Regions from separate parts of the Sphingobium wonjuense genome, predicted to be linked through region 3. Evidence: riboswitches for the same ligand, from Rfam matches in the RefSeq annotation. Region 3 holds a riboswitch; each other region holds the start of a gene.
The links. A riboswitch is a leader RNA that binds a small molecule or an ion and turns the genes downstream of it on or off. The one in region 3 is predicted to bind cobalamin.

Region 1: another riboswitch for cobalamin. It lies ahead of U5A82_RS04800 (TonB-dependent receptor plug domain-containing protein); the one in region 3 lies ahead of cobW (cobalamin biosynthesis protein CobW).
Region 2: another riboswitch for cobalamin. It lies ahead of U5A82_RS04765 (TonB-dependent receptor plug domain-containing protein); the one in region 3 lies ahead of cobW (cobalamin biosynthesis protein CobW).

The regions. Positions count from the first base shown of each region.
Region 1 is NZ_JAYKZY010000002.1:200,178-205,363, reverse strand. Features, by position in the region: gene U5A82_RS04815 (histidine phosphatase family protein) at 1-71, opposite strand, end outside; partial or broken gene cobT (nicotinate-nucleotide--dimethylbenzimidazole phosphoribosyltransferase) at 68-1,080, opposite strand; gene U5A82_RS04805 (DUF1636 domain-containing protein) at 1,077-1,484, opposite strand; gene U5A82_RS04800 (TonB-dependent receptor plug domain-containing protein) at 1,495-3,465, opposite strand; cobalamin riboswitch at 3,609-3,794, opposite strand; gene U5A82_RS04795 (ABC transporter ATP-binding protein) at 3,815-4,597, opposite strand; gene U5A82_RS04790 (FecCD family ABC transporter permease) at 4,591-5,186, opposite strand, start outside.
Region 2 is NZ_JAYKZY010000002.1:188,416-193,601, forward strand. Features, by position in the region: gene U5A82_RS04750 (NupC/NupG family nucleoside CNT transporter) at 1-319, opposite strand, end outside; gene U5A82_RS04755 (ribokinase) at 404-1,348, opposite strand; gene U5A82_RS04760 (LacI family DNA-binding transcriptional regulator) at 1,466-2,464, shown strand; cobalamin riboswitch at 2,600-2,840, shown strand; gene U5A82_RS04765 (TonB-dependent receptor plug domain-containing protein) at 3,042-4,988, shown strand; gene cobW (cobalamin biosynthesis protein CobW) at 5,049-5,186, shown strand, end outside.
Region 3 is NZ_JAYKZY010000001.1:166,148-171,333, forward strand. Features, by position in the region: gene U5A82_RS00835 (peptidase) at 1-662, shown strand, start outside; gene U5A82_RS00840 (HoxN/HupN/NixA family nickel/cobalt transporter) at 659-1,705, shown strand; gene U5A82_RS00845 (hypothetical protein) at 1,749-2,117, shown strand; cobalamin riboswitch at 2,247-2,470, shown strand; gene cobW (cobalamin biosynthesis protein CobW) at 2,653-3,690, shown strand; gene cobN (cobaltochelatase subunit CobN) at 3,700-5,186, shown strand, end outside.

The sequences.
Region 1 (5,186 bases), on a different contig from region 3:
GTCCGCCCCATAAGCAGGCCAGGCATTTCGGGTGCGCCATGGCGCACCATATAGAGCAGCTTTGCGCTCACGCCCCCTCCGACACACCCGCCTCCGCAAAGGTCGCCATATGGGCATGAGCGGCCAGCGCCGACCGCACGATGTTGGCGGCGACGGCCGCGCCGCTACCCTCGCCCAGCCGCATGCCCAGCTGTAGAAGCGGTTCCAGGCCCAGCCGCTCCAGCAACAGCGCATGGCCCGGCTCGGCCGAACAATGGCCTGCGATACAGTGGCCGATGATATCCGGCACGGCAGCGGCGAGCGGCGCTATCGCGGCGCAACTGATGAAGCCGTCAAGGATGACGGGGATACGCAGCTGGCGCGCGCGCAGGACCGCGCCAGCGATAGCGGCAATCTCTCGCCCGCCCACGCGGCGCAGCGTTTCGAAGGAGGTGCGAGGCGCGCTGTCATGGTAGGCCAGAGCATCCGAGATCACGCGGGTCTTGCGCGCGATGCCGTTTTGATCGACGCCGGTGCCGGGGCCGACCCATGAAGACACCGGGCCGCCGAAGCTGCGCGCGGCTAACGCCGCCGCCGCCGTGGAATTGCCGATGCCCATTTCCCCGACGACGATCAGCTGTTGATTGGGATCGACCGCTGCCGCGCCTGCGGACAGGGCCGCCAGGCATTCTACCTCGCTCATTGCCGGACCCTGGGAAAAGTCGGCAGTCGGCTTGTCCAAGTCCAGCGGCACGACGTTCAGGTCGAGATCGGCGGCCGCCGCCAGGGCGTTGATCGCCGCCCCGCCTGCCGTGAAATTCGCCACCATCTGTGCCGTCACTTCAGGGGGAAGGCGCTGACGCCATGGACGGTGACGCCGTGATTGCCCGCGAATATCAGCACCTTGCCGGATCGGATCGCAGGCCGTTCCACAGCCTGCCAGCCAGCGAAGAGGATCGCGATATCCTCCAGCCGGGCGAGCGAACCGGGGGGTTTCGTCAATTGCCCCTGACGCGCCCGCGCAAGGGCGAGCGCGTCAGCGTCGGGGACCGGCAACGTCGCCAGCGCGCGTTCAAAATCAGCGAGAGTGGCGAAGCTCATTCGGCGACATATCCTTCGGGCGGCGAACGGGTGATGAAATGACCCTTCACCCCTTCGGGCCATTGCTTGAACGGCACGCGGCCATGATCGCTGGCCGCATATTGGACGGCGTAGTCGAGGATGGCGCGCGCCGCATCAGCGTCGGGCGTGAACCGGCCCAGTATATAGCTGACCTTGCCCGGCGCGCGCAGATGGACGGTACAATGATCCGTGCAGGCAAAGAAGCAGGGCATGTCCTGAACGGCCACCGTAGCGTAGCGAGGGTCCGACGCCTGGACCGTTCGCAATGCCTCAGCCAGCCGTGCGCCTCCACGCACGGCTTGCGCATCGTCACGCGCTTCGGCGGAAAAACGGCATGTGCTGCATGCCACGATCGCGGGGCCGGGGGGAACGGACGTGAGCATCAGACCCTCCTCAAAACCGGCCGCGCAGACCGGCGTAGATACTGCGGCCCAGCGTGCCATAGCGATAGGCGGTCATATAGCCTTCGTCGAACAGGTTTTCGACGCGGGCGAAAAGGCGCAGTTGGTCGAACAGTTTCACTTCGGCGCGCAGATCGACCAGCGTATAATCGTCGAGCCGCAGCGCGTTGGACGCATTGTCGTAACTATGGCCCAACCAGCGAACCGCAGCGCCGGTCGTGAGTCCGAACGGCCAGGCATAGCTGATCGAGCCATTGGCCTGATTACGCGGACGGCGGGGCAGCCAGCGGCCGAAATTGGTCCCGCCGGGCGAACGGTCTTCCGATACCGTCCAGCTGTAATTGCCGTCGATCAGCAGACCGGGCACCGGCTCCACGCTGGCCTGCGCCTCTATGCCGTGCGCCTGTGCCCGCGCGACATTCTGGTAATAACCGCTGCGCCGGATCGTCGTGCTGCCGGGCTGGTAGCAGAGCGCCAGGGTAGAACTGGCCGAACAGCTGTTGAAGATGATCTGGTCTTTCGTCGTCCGATCGAACCAGACCCCGCCGAACCGCAGGCGTCCGTCCAGAAACCGCTGTTCCGCGCCCGCTTCCCAGCCATGCGCGCTTTCGGGCGATAGCGCCTGGTTCCCATATTCGGAGAAAAGCTGGTATAGGGTCGGCGCCTTGAATCCCTCGCCATAGCTGGCGCGCAGCACGGTGCCGGTGGGCAGCGCCCAGATCGCGCCAGCGGACGCCAGCGTCTGCCCGCCGAAGCGGTTATGATCGTCATGACGCGCGCCGCCGGTCAGCGTCAGGCCCGCCAGCGGTTCAACGGACAATTGCCCGTAGACGCTGGTGATCTCCGCACGACCACGCGCCGGATTGGGGATCGGCGCGGACAGGGATGATGGCGGCGAGACGCTGCGGAAGCGCGAGCGTTCATTTTCCACGCCGAACTGGGCGGTCCATCCATCGGCTATGGCGAAGCTGCCCTGATATTCGAGGCGCTGGTTGCGACCGGCGGAATCGAAGGTCTGCTTGCGCGCAAGGCGGGGGTCGAAATTGTCGCGATCGGTATCGGTATAGCCATAGCCGATGCGGTTACGGAAACGACCATCCAGCAAGTCGAGCCGGAGGCCCGCATAGCCGACGAACTCGCGGTTCAGCCCATAGGCCGGACTGTCGGCCGTGGTCGCGTCAAATTCCGTGCGTCCGCTGGAATAATAGCCGCGCAGATCGACCGTCAGGTTGGACGCCAGCGCCACTTCCGCCCGGCCGGTGAGCTGGCGATTGCGGTAACCATCCCTCTCCCGCCCTCCAAAGGCGGGCGCGATCGCCGAGATGCCCGCCGTCGTGAACGTCTGGCCACCGATACGCCAGCGCAGCGGACCGGTGTTCCCGCCGATGGCGGCGCGCGCGCTCACCGTGTCGCGCGATCCGGCCTCCACGTCGAAGCTGCCCTCCAGCGCCTGCGTCGGCAGGGCGGTGACGACGTTGACGACGCCGCCGATCGCCTGGCTGCCCCAGAGGATCGATTGCGGACCGCGCAATATTTCGATCCGCTCCGCGTCGCCGACCAGCAGATTGGCGAAATTATAGCCGCCGCCCGCCGCGGAAGGGTCGTTGAGCTTCACGCCGTCGATGACGACGACGGTCTGGTCGCTTTCCGCGCCGCGAATGCGCAGCGACGTCGCCGTGCCATAGCCGCCGTTGCGCGCCATGCTGACACCCGGCGTGCGCAGCAGCAGTTCGCTGACGCCGATATCCTGCATCCGGTCGATCGCTGCCTTGTCGAGGACTGTCAGCGACGCCGCAACCTTATCGAGCGGAAGGGCAAGCCGGGTGGCCGTGACCAAAATATCGTCAGCGCCTTTGTCGGCGGTTGCAGCGGCATCGGGCGGCGGCGCTTGCCGATCGGCAGCGCCTTCATCGGCAACGGCGGAGGAGGAAAGCAGGAAAACCAGAGTCGTGAAGGTCAACATCGATAGGGTCCAAACATGACGGTCCGCATCCGCAGGAGGACCAGCCGGTTTTGGAGACGCGGCACGACCCCCGCACGAATGCGGTCCACAGATTTGCCGTCATGCGGGTTCACCCCCGTCCGCCCGGAACACCCTGTCCGCACGAAAGACGACCGCGACAGGCAGGTCTCCTGGCTAGCGGGTCGATGCCAATTCGGCCGCCTTCTCGAGACTGATGTCCCAATGGCAAATGGCCGATGGCTCTCCGCTTACAGTTGCAGGGGCAGCCGGGGTTTTCCCGTTCCCATATTCATCCCCGGTCAAGGGGAACCTGTCGCGTGACTGCCGATAGGGAAGCGTAACGAGCGCGTCAATCACCTGTCGTGCGCGCGATCGGCACGATCATGGGACAGGTCGCCGCCAGTTCGATACGGGCGGAAATGCCGTAGACCTGACGCAGCGTTTCAGCCGTCAGCACATCGGCTGGCGTACCCCGCGCCACGACCGCGCCCCCGTCGATCAGGATCAGCCGATCGCAATAGCGCGCCGCCATGGTGAGGTCGTGCAGCACCGTCACCACCGTTGCCCCATTGCGGGCTTCGCGGGCCAGCAGGTCCATCACGTCGATCTGATGCCCGGGATCAAGCGACGCCAGTGGTTCATCGACCACCAGTGCGGGCGTGCCGACGGCCAGCGCGCGCGCCAGCATGACGCGGGCGCGCTCACCGCCCGACAGCTGGGTGGCATCGCGTTGGGCGAGATGCGCGACATCGGCGCGGGCCATGGCCTGCACTATGGCGGCGCGGTCGAGGTCTGTGATGCGGGACAGCGGCGCCAGATGCGGCAGGCGGCCCAGCGCTACCACGCGTTCGACACTGAGCGGCCAGTGTAGGGTCTGACCCTGCGGCAGGTAGGCGATCCTGCGAGCAAGATCGCGCACGCCCAGACTGGCGCGATCCTGCCCGTCGATCATGACCGTCCCTTCACGCGCGGGCAGCAGCCCCAGCATGGCTTTTATCAGGGTGGATTTCCCCGCCCCGTTGGGACCTATGATGCCGGTCAGCGTTGCGGGTTGGAAATCGGCGCTGACATGGCGCAGCACCGGGCGGCGCCCCAGGTCGACCGAAAGATCGTGGACGGCGATGGTCACCACAGGCGGCGCTCCCGAAGCAGATGGACCAAGAAGACGGGGACGCCGAGGAAGGCTGTCAGCACGCCCAGTTTGAGTTCGTTGGTGGTCGGGATCAACCGGACCAATATGTCGGCAAAGGTCAGGAGCACCGCGCCGCCCAGCAGCGACGGCAGCAGGAGCGACGAGGGGCGACGGTCCGTCCAAGGACGCACGATATGCGGCACGATGAGGCCGATAAAGCCGATCGATCCGGATACGGCGACCGCGCCCCCCACCCCGATGGCGATTCCGGCGAGCAGGCGCAGGCGGGTCTGTTTGAGATCGACGCCCAGCGACCGTGCGCCGTCCTCCCCCAGCGACAGCGCGTCCAGCGCCCGCCCGTCGAACAGGAGCAGCGCGCCACCCAGAAGGATGCAAGGCAAGGCGATCCAGACATGATCGATCGACCGGTTCTCGATCGATCCAAGCAGCCAGGCCATGATTTCCATCGCCGCAAAAGGGTTGGGGGACAGGTTGAGCGCCAGGCTGATCCCCGCGATCGCCAGCGTCGATATGGCGATGCCGGCCAGAATCAGCGTGAGGGGGCTTTCCGACCGGCCGCTGAGCAGGA
Region 2 (5,186 bases), on a different contig from region 3:
GCAGGACCTGAAGACCGAAGATGAAGGTCGACGGATTGCCTTGGGCAGCAACGAACGGCTGGGGGCCACCGCCGAGATAGCCGAACACGAACGTCGCACCCGCCGACGCGGACGACTGTACGCTGTCGACGCCGTGGGCAAGGCCGCCAAGCGCGGACGTGATGATCGGAAGCCGGGTGAGAGCGAGTGCGAGCACGATCTGGATAGCCAATCCGGCGAGCACGGGCCGGAGGACGAAGGCACGGCGATTTTCCGAAATCAGCCACGCCAATCCCAAAAACACGACCACCCCGACGCAGGCGCGTATAATCTCACCCAAACCCGCTTCCCTTTCCGCTGCGACTGCAACATTTTCGACGCACTAATAAGTTAAACGTTTCATATCTTCTCGATCGACATTCGTCTAGTGTGACAGATGCGGCTGCACCCGCGCTCGCGACGCCAGAAATTCATCGACTTCGTCGGCCGTCGGCAATGCGGTTGCTGCCCCGGCTTTGCGGACCGCGATCGATGCGGCGGCATTCGCCCGTTCGATCGCCGCCCCCAAGGCCAGGCCATCGGACAGCGCCGCGACCAATGTGCCGCAGAAACAGTCGCCCGCACCGGTGGTATCGACCGCCTCCGCCTGATGGGCCGACACGACAAGTTTCGCGCCGCTCCTGATCGCGATCACTCCGGCGCGTCCTCTGGTGACGATCACGGTCTGGTCGTCCCGTGACAGCAGCGCCTTGGCGGCATCGCCGATCTGATCTTCGGTCAGGCCGCTGACCGATGAGCCGATATAGGCCCCGAGTTCAGGCTCATTGATGACCAGGATGTCGCAAAAAGGAAACAACCGCTTGCCGTCCAGCTTCGCCGGCGCGGCGTTGAGAATACATGTGCTGCCCGCTCGACGTGCCGTGCGAAGGAATGCGGCGATCGTGGCTAGTGGCGTCTCGAACTGCGCCAACGCGTACCGGGCAACAGGAAGGCGATGTTCGAAATCCGACGGTGCCAGCGTTCGGTTGGCGCCTTGATCGACGACGATCAGATTCTCACCGGCGCCATTGACCAGGATCGTCGCAAGTCCGGTGGGACTGTGCTCCCGCCGCCATATGCCGTCCACATCGACGCCACTTTGCGCGAGATAGTCGATGAGTGCGGTGCCACGGTCATCGGAGCCGACGGCGGCGATCATCGCCACCGTCTTGTTCATGCGGGCGGCGGCGACCGCCTGATTGCCGCCCTTGCCACCCGCACTCACTGACAGACGATCCGCCAGCACCGTCTCACCCGGCGTGGGGAAGGTCGCGACATGGAACGAGAAATCCGTATTCAAGCTGCCGAGAACGACAATATCAAAAGCCATCTGCCATTTGCCATGAAACGTTTCACTTAATATGGTGGATATGATGTTTGAAGTCCGTTAGCAAGTCCATGCCGTGACGATCCATTCGTCCGGGTGAGCATCGACGGAAGGGCGATCTTGGCGAAGCGCATTACATTGAAGGATGTCGCAAAGGCGGCCGGGGTTTCGCTGGCCAGTGCGTCCTATGCCGTGAACAGGACAGGATCGTTGGGCGAGGAGTCGCGCATTCGTATCCTGCGCGTCGCAGAAGACCTCGGATACCGCCAGAATATGAGCGCGAAGGCGACGCGGACGGGAAAGACCGGAACGATCGGACTCGTCGTTCCCGATCTGACCAACCCGTTTTTCCCCACGCTCGCGCAATCCGTCGTGCAGCGCGCGCGCCACCACGACTATAGCGTCTTCGTCACGGATACCGGGGGCGTCGACGACCTTGAGAAGGAAGTGCTGAAGGTTCTGGCGGAGCGTGGCGTGGACGGCATCGTCTGGTTCCCGATCCGCGACGTCGACACGGCGGGTGCCAGCATCGCCGATATCCCGACGATCGTCGTCGATCGATCGGTGCCGGGTTTCGAGACGATCCAGGCCGACTATGCCGGCGGCGGCCGCGCGGCGATCGCGCACCTCATCGAACTGGGCCACCGTCATATCGGCGTGATCTGCGGACCGATGGATATCGCCAGCATGCGCGACCGGTGCGAAGCGGCGATCCAGACAATCCGGTCCCAGGCGGAATTGAGCTTCGTCGTCGAGAACAGCTTCTCGATCGATCTGGACGGTCAAGTCGTCGATGCGCTCGATGCCGGCACGGCCACGGCGGTGTTCGTGGGCGCCGATCTGATCGCGCTCGGCGTGATGCGGCATGTCCAGGCGCGAGGGCAGCGGGTCCCGGAGGATCTCTCGGTCATCGGCTTCGACGACATCCCGTGGGCCGCGATGAGCACGCCGCCGTTGACGACGATCGAAATGCCTGTGGAGGACATGGCAGGCGAAGCGGTGGACGCACTGGTGCGTCGGATCGAGGATCAGATCCATCTCAAACGGCGCGTCATCCTGGAAACGGTGATGATCGAACGATGCTCGACCGCACCGCATCCCCAGGTCGCGATTAGCTGAACAGCCTTTCCGAATTTCCCGCACCCCCTCAAACGGTCATCTTCCCGTTCGAGCATTCCTGCAATACGGGCCGCAATCTCCAATTGGCATTATCGACAAACCGCCCTATGAGCGCGAACGAGCGGGCGCTACGCGCCTGATCATGATCGCGCCGGTGCCTCGAAAGAGGCTTAAAATGGGAAGGCGGTGCGGATGGTCCTCCATCCAAATCCGCAGCTGTCCCTGCAACTGTAAGCGGCGAGCGCGATGCACATCGCGCCCTTTGTGAAAAAGGGGCGCAGCCACTGGGCTGGACGATCTGTCCTGAAGGCCTGGGAAGGCGTGCATCAAGCCCTGACCCGCGAGCCAGGAGACCTGCCGGCGTTTTGGTCGCTCTTGCCTGGGTCCAGGGGATGGTCGAGGCACGGTATGTTTCCGTCTGAGCGACGAGTGTGTGCGGCTGGGGCCGTGCGGTCACGCGTCCATGGGCGAGCGCCCGATCATGGCGCTTGCCCGGCTACCGCTTGTCGTCGGCTCCAGGCCGCCGACTGAGCGGCGCGCCCCCGCCCAGGTTGCTCTGGCGCTTGAGGGGGTAGTTATGACCAAGATTTTTGCCATATCCGTTTCGATATTCGCCGTCGCCAGCAGCGGCGCGGCGCTCGCCCAATCCAACCCGACCCTGCCGACCACGAACGACAAGGGCGAGACGATCGTCGTCACGGCTTCCCGGTCGGGCGATGCGGTGCGCGTGGACCAGCTGGGCGCTTCGGTCACCGTGCTGGACGCGCAGGCGCTCGAAACCCGCCAGACTCGCATCGTGTCCGACATCCTGCGCGACGTTCCGGGTGTGGCGGTCAGTCGCACCGGTGCGATCGGCGGCTTTACGCAGGTTCGTATTCGTGGGTCGGAAAGCAATCACGTCCTCGTCCTCATCGACGGGATCGAGGCGTCCGATCCCTATTATGGCGAATATGATTTCGGTACGCTGATCGCCGATCCTGCGGCCAAGGTGGAAGTGCTGCGCGGCCAGCAATCCTCGCTCTACGGGTCTGATGCGATCGGTGGCGTGATCCAATATATCACGCTCACCGGCGCGGAAGCTCCTGGCTTTTCCGCCCGTGCCGAAGGCGGATCGTTCGGCACCTTCACCGGCGGCGTTCGCGCGGCCGGGGTCAGCGGCACGCTCGACTATGCGCTTTCCGGCTCCTATTATCGCACCGATGGCATAGCGACCGCGCGCTATGGCACGCGCAAATTGGGTTCGGACAGCGCGGGCCTGAGCGCCAAGCTGATCTGGTCGCCTGCCGACAATGTGAAGATCACTGGCGTCGCCCGCTACAGCCTGACCGACGCCGACACCGACGACACCGAATTTGATCCGTCCAGTCCTCTGTTCGGCTATGTGGTCGACACGCCCGGCATGCGCTTCAAGAACCAGGCCTTTTACGGCCTTGTCCGCGCCGAGTTGACCGCGCTCGATGGCCGCTGGACCAATGCCGTGTCGGCCCAGTTGGCGGACACCACGCGCAAGGGCTACACCGCTTTCGGGCGCAATGCGGGCGACAAGGGGCAGCGCTATAAAGGCAGCGCGGAATCCAGCCTGCGTTTCGGCACGGACAGCGTCGCCCTCCGTCTGACCGCCGCCGTCGATGTGGAGCGCGAGCAGTTCCAGAACACCACACCCTCCGCCTTCGTCTTTCGGGGCAAGCGACACACGGACAATGTCGGTCTGGTCGGGCAATATGAACTGTTGGTCGATGACGCCCTGTCGCTGGGCGCGTCGATCCGCCGGGACGAAAACGACCGGTTCGACGATGTCACGACCTGGCGCGCGCAGGGCAGCTATCGCTTCGCCACCGGCACCCGCATCCGCGGCGCCTATGGCACCGGCGTCAAGAATCCGGGCTATTACGAACTCTATGGCTATTCGGATGGCCGCTATATCGGCAACCCGAACCTGAAGCCGGAAAAGTCGGAAGGCTGGGAAGCCGGGATCGAGCAGAGCTTCGGCGACAATCTGGCGACGGTCGGCGCGACCTATTTCGATTCGCGGCTGAAGGATGAAATCTTCACCAGCTATCCCGCGCCGACCTTCGTCGCGACCCCGGACAATCGCACCACCCGGTCGAAACAGTGCGGCGTCGAAGTGTTCGTCAGCGCCCGGCCGGTCCCGCAGATCCGGCTGGACGCAGCCTACACCTATCTCAAGGCGCGGGAAAATGGCGTCGAGGAAGTCCGCCGCCCCAGGCATGTCGCCAGCTTCAACGCAACCGTCTTCAGCAAGGACGAGCGTTTCTCCGGTACGCTGACCATGCGCTATAACGGGCGGCAGAGCGACGTCGCCTTCACCGACCCCAGCTATGTCCCGGTCGGCGTATCGCTCCGCGAATATGTGCTGGTGAACCTCAACGCCGAATATAAGCTCACCCCGGCCATCACCCTCTTCGGTCGCGTCGAAAATCTGGCGGACGAGGCGTACGAAGAGGTGTTCAGCTACGCCACCGCCGGTCGCGCGGGCTATGGCGGTGTGCGCGTCCGCTTCTGACCTGACCCCTGCGCCGCCGTCCGTCAGCGGCGCACAAGACCATCTGGAAGGAGAAGCCGCGTGAGCAAAGTGCCCACTACCGTCATCACGGGATTCCTGGGCGCGGGCAAGACCACGCTCGTCCGCCACCTGCTACAGAATGCGAAGGGGCGCCGCCTGGCGCTCATCATCAATGAATTTGGCGACGTCGGCGTCGAT
Region 3 (5,186 bases):
TCTCGATGAGCCCATGGGGGCTGTTCGACAGTGAGGCCGGACTGATCGAACGTCAGCGTCTGGCCGGATCGATGCTCTGGGCCGACATGCGAACCGCGCTGGCCAGCCAGTTCCCCAGCGATACGGTCCGGGTGGAAAGCGCCCCACTCGGCGGGAAACTGGCGTTGGTGGCCATTGCCGCCGATGGGCGCAGGGTGCGGATCGACAGTGCGGGCAGGCTAGCGCCCCTGACGCAGGCGGATGTGGCGGCAGCATTGCGGAACGGCCCGCGCGTCGCCTCGCTTGATCTGCTGCCTGCGGGCGACAGCTATTACTATGCCCACAAGCAGCCGGTGCGATTGCCGGTGTGGCGTGCGGTGCTGGCCGATCCGCAGACCACGCGTCTTTATATTGACGGGGCATCGGGCACTTTGCTGCGTGCAGTCGATGGCAGGGGACGCGCCGGACGCTGGCTGTGGAACGCGCCGCACAGCTTTGACCTGCCCGGCCTGCGCCAAGGTTCGCTGCGCTACATCCTTATCCTGCCCTTGCTGGCGGCGGTCACGCTGGTCTGCGGCACCGGGGCGTGGATGGGCCTGCGCAAACTTGGCCGCGACTTGCGGCGTATCCGGCGGCGGCGCTCACGCCGCCCATTTTTCCTTCGTTCACGGAGTCCGTCATGATCGCATCTGTCGCATCGGCGTCCCTATCCTTGCGCCGCCGGATCGGCGCTTTGTTTACGGGGTTGATTGCCGCCAACATTGCCGTGTGGATCTGGGCCTATAGCCTGTTTCATGCGCAGCCCCTGATGCTGGGCACCGCCGTGCTAGCGTGGGGACTTGGCCTGCGTCACGCGGTCGATGCCGATCATATTGCGGCCATCGACAATGTGACGCGCAAATTGATGCAAGATGGTCAGCGCCCGGTTTCGGTCGGTTTCTGGTTTGCGATCGGGCATTCCGGCATCATTGCGATTGCATCTATCACCATCGCTGTGACGGCCAGCGCGCTGTCGGGGTTCGGTGTCTTCAAGGAAATCGGCAGCGTGGTCGCGACCGTAATTTCCGCGATTTTCCTGTTCACCATCGCGGGCATGAATCTGGTCATCCTTCGCTCGGTCTGGCGGACGTTTGGCCATGTTCGCGCGGGCGGCCACTATGCTGACGACGATCTGGACCTGCTGCTGGGTGGTCGCGGCCTGCTCTCGCGGTTGTTCAGGCCGATGTTCCGTCTCGTGAACAAAAGTTGGCATATGGCCCCGCTGGGTTTTCTGTTCGGGCTGGGGTTCGATACTGCAACCGAAGTCGCCATTCTGGGCATGTCGGCCAGCCAGGCGGTCAATGGCCTGTCGATCGGCACGATACTGGTGCTGCCCGCGCTGTTCGCGGTCGGTATGGCTCTGATCGATACGGCGGACGGCGTGGTGATGCTGGGCGCTTATGAATGGGCTTTCGTAAAGCCGATCCGCAAGCTCTATTACAACATCACCATCACCCTGATCTCGGCCATCGTGGCCATTGTCATCGGCGGGATCGAGACGCTGGCCCTGATAGGTGACAAACTTGATCTGAAGGGGTGGCCCTGGAGCCTTGCCGCCAAACTGGGCGAGAATTTCAACAGCCTCGGCTTCGCCATCATCGGACTGTTCGTGCTGTGCTGGCTCGCCAGCTTTGCGATCTACCGCTGGAAACGCTTGGACGAGATCGAGGTCACAGTCGTTGCCTGACCGTCAACGGGTGGATTGTTGCGTCATACTCAGGCGCGACGGCATGTCCTTCACCGTCTCGATCGATCTCGATGTCCTTATGCCGCTCGGGCTTCGCGTATATCGCGGCGAGCGGGACGCAGTGATCCGAATGCTGATGGCGCGTTCTACAGAAATTTTCGCGAAATCCGGCCGAAGCCGTGTCTTTGCTCAGGATTTGAGGCAGGCCGCTGAAGATCTCGCCCACGGCATAAGGGAGCGACTTTTCCAGATAACGTGCAAACCTCTCAGCCAACGACGGGTTGAGGATATTCTCGGGATTACGTCTCGCGGGCGGTTCCGGTGGGCCAAGGATGGCCGATTGCCCCGGTCAGGCGCTCCCAGAATCAGAAAAACGGATAACCGAGATAACGGTCTGGACCTATCGTTGTGATGGGATCGAGCGTCTGGCAGACATCCCAACCGAGATAAGGCGGTGGTGCGAAACGGATGAGGCAACAACGTCAATTGGCTTGGCATCTGTTTTCGTCTAGGGTGTGCGGTGAAGGAACGAGGCAACTCGCCCTTCGATGATCGCGCCGGTGCCCGCAAGGGCTTAATCGGGAATGCGGTGCGGAAGCTTTCTTCCAAATCCGTGGCTGTCCCTGCAACTGTAAGCGGATAGCGCGATGCACATGCTCCTGAATTCAGGAGCAGCCACTGGACCGCGCTTGGCGCAAGTCTGGGAAGGCGTGCATCAAGCTGTGACCCGCGAGCCAGGAGACCTGCCGGCGCACCGGTCGCTCTTGCCTGATCCAGGGTATGGTCACGGCACGGTAACTCTCCGTCTGAGCGACGAAGCTGTGTGGCTGGGGCTGCACGGGTTGCGTGGTAACGGGTGCTTTGTCGCGCCCGCCCGTCGTCGCGCGCCGACCGGACTTGTCCGGCAAGCCTCGCCGTGTCTCGCTCTGGCGCGCGGAGAAGTTACCATGCCCGAACTGTCAAAGGTGCCGGTCACGATCATCACGGGCTTTCTGGGCGCCGGGAAGACCACGCTCATCAGCCACCTGATCCGCCATGCCGGCGGCCGCAGGCTGGCCGTGGTGGTAAACGAATTCGGCTCGCTGGGCGTGGATGGCCAAATTCTGGAATCCTGCGCCATTCCCGATTGCCCGGCGGAAAATATCGTCGAGTTGGCCAATGGTTGCATCTGCTGCACCGTGGCGGACGATTTCATCCCGACGGTGGAAAAGCTGCTGGCGCTCGATCCGCGCCCGGATCACATCCTGATCGAGACGTCTGGCCTCGCCCTGCCCAAGCCGCTGCTCAAGGCGTTCGACTGGCCCGCGATCCGCAGCCGTATCACCGTGGACGGCGTGCTGGCGCTGGCCGATGCCGAGGCGGTTGCAGCGGGACGGTTTGCGCCCGATGTGGCCGCGCTCGACGCGCAGCGCGCCGCAGATCCGAGCATCGATCACGAGACGCCGCTGTCAGAAGTGTTCGAGGATCAGCTTGCCTGCGCCGACATGATCCTCCTGACCAAGGTCGACCTGGCTGGACCCGAAGGCGTTGCCTCCGCGCGCGCGATCATCGCGGCGGAGATCAGCCGCGCGGTGCCGGTGATCGAACTGACCGAAGGCGTGGTCGATCCGTGCGTAATTCTTGGCCTTGATGCCGCCGCTGAGGCCGACATCGCCGCGCGCCCGTCGCACCACGATGGTGAGGACGACCACGAGCATGATGATTTTGACAGCACCGTGGTCGAATGGGGCGAGATCGCCGATCCGGCGCCGCTGGTCACGCGGATCGAGACGCTGGCGCGCGATCACCATATCCTGCGCGTAAAGGGCTATGCTGCCGTGGCGGGCAAGCCGATGCGGCTGTTGGTGCAGGCGGTGGGCGCGCGGGTGCGCTACCAGTACGATCGCCCATGGCGCCCGGATGAGCCGCGCCGCACCACACTGGTCGCCATTGCCGAACACGATCATGTCGATGCCGAGGCCATTCGCGCAGTGCTGCTGGCGTAGGCGCAGGCCATGCACGTCATCTTCCGCGAAACCCATGGGATGGAGGAAACCGCCGTCCCGCAGGATCTGGGGCAAGAGCCTGCGGATCTGGTGGTGCTGTCCTTTTCGGACAGCGACCTTGGGGCGTTCGCGGCAGCGTGGCACCATGCCCGCACGGCCGACGCAGCGTTTCCTTCGCTGCAACTCGCCAATCTGGCCGCGCTGATCCATCCATTGTCGGTCGATACTTATGTCGAACGGACGCTGTCGGGCGCAAAGGCGGTCCTAATCCGGCTGATTGGCGGAACGCCCTATTGGCGCTATGGACTGCAACAGGTCGAGGCGCTCGCCCGGTCGCGCGGCATCGCGCTGGCCGTGCTGCCCGGCGACGGTTTTGAGGACGCGCGGCTGGATGCGGCTTCGACCGTACCAGTGCCCGCGCTGCGCGACCTTGCGCAATGGTGCGACGCAGGCGGCATGGAGGCGGCACAGGCCGCGCTGGTCGCTCTGTCGCGGCTGGCAGGGCTTATCGACGCCCCTGCCCAAACATGCCAGCCGCTGCCGATGGCGGGTGGGTGGCATCCCGATCTGGGCGTGGTCGATCCCGAATCCTTTGCGCGCGATCCAGCCCGGCCGCTGGTCCTGATCGTGTTCTATCGTTCGTACCTGACCGCGCACGATCTGGACCCGTTTGCCGCCCTCCATGCCGCGTTCGACCGGCACGGCTTTGACGCGCTGTCGATTTTCGTCCCCTCGCTGAAGGCTCCGCAAGTGCGCGATCAGGTGGACCGCTGGGTGTGCGGCCTTGGCCCGGCGGCAATTATCAACGCCACCGCCTTTTCCGCGCGCGGCCAGGATGGCGATACCCCGCTCGATGGCGCGGGTGTTCCCGTGTTCCAACTGGCGCTGGCCACATCGGGCCGCGCCGGCTGGGCAGCGACTTCGCGTGGGCTGTCCCCTGCAGACCTCGCCATGCACGTGGTCTTGCCCGAGATTGATGGCCGGGTCTTTGCCGGGGTCGCCAGCTTCAAGGAAGCGGGTGCGCGCGATCCCGCACTAGGCTTTGCCCGCACCATTCATCGCGCCGATCCCGACCGGATCGAGGCGATTGCCGCGCGGGTGGCGGGCTGGGTCGCACTTGCGCAAAGTCCGGTGGGCGACCGGCGCGTCGCCCTGATCCTGTCGACTTATCCCGGCAAGGCATACCAGATGGCCCACGCCGTTGGGCTGGATGCGCTCGCCTCTGCCGAGGCGATATTGTCCGATTTTTCCGAAGCGGGATATCTCACAGATGCCCGGACCGATCTGTCCGTGCGCCTTGCCAGCGAGCATCTGCGCACGTCGCTGACCGAATATCGCAAGGCATTGGCGGCGCTGCCCGAAGCCTTGCGCGCGCAGCTTTACGCCACGTGGGGCGAGCCGGAGACCGATGTGGCCGTGGTCGATGGCGCCTTTCAATTTGCCGCGCTGTCTGTCGGCAATGCGCTGGTCGCGTTGCAGCCCGAACGGGGCGAGCG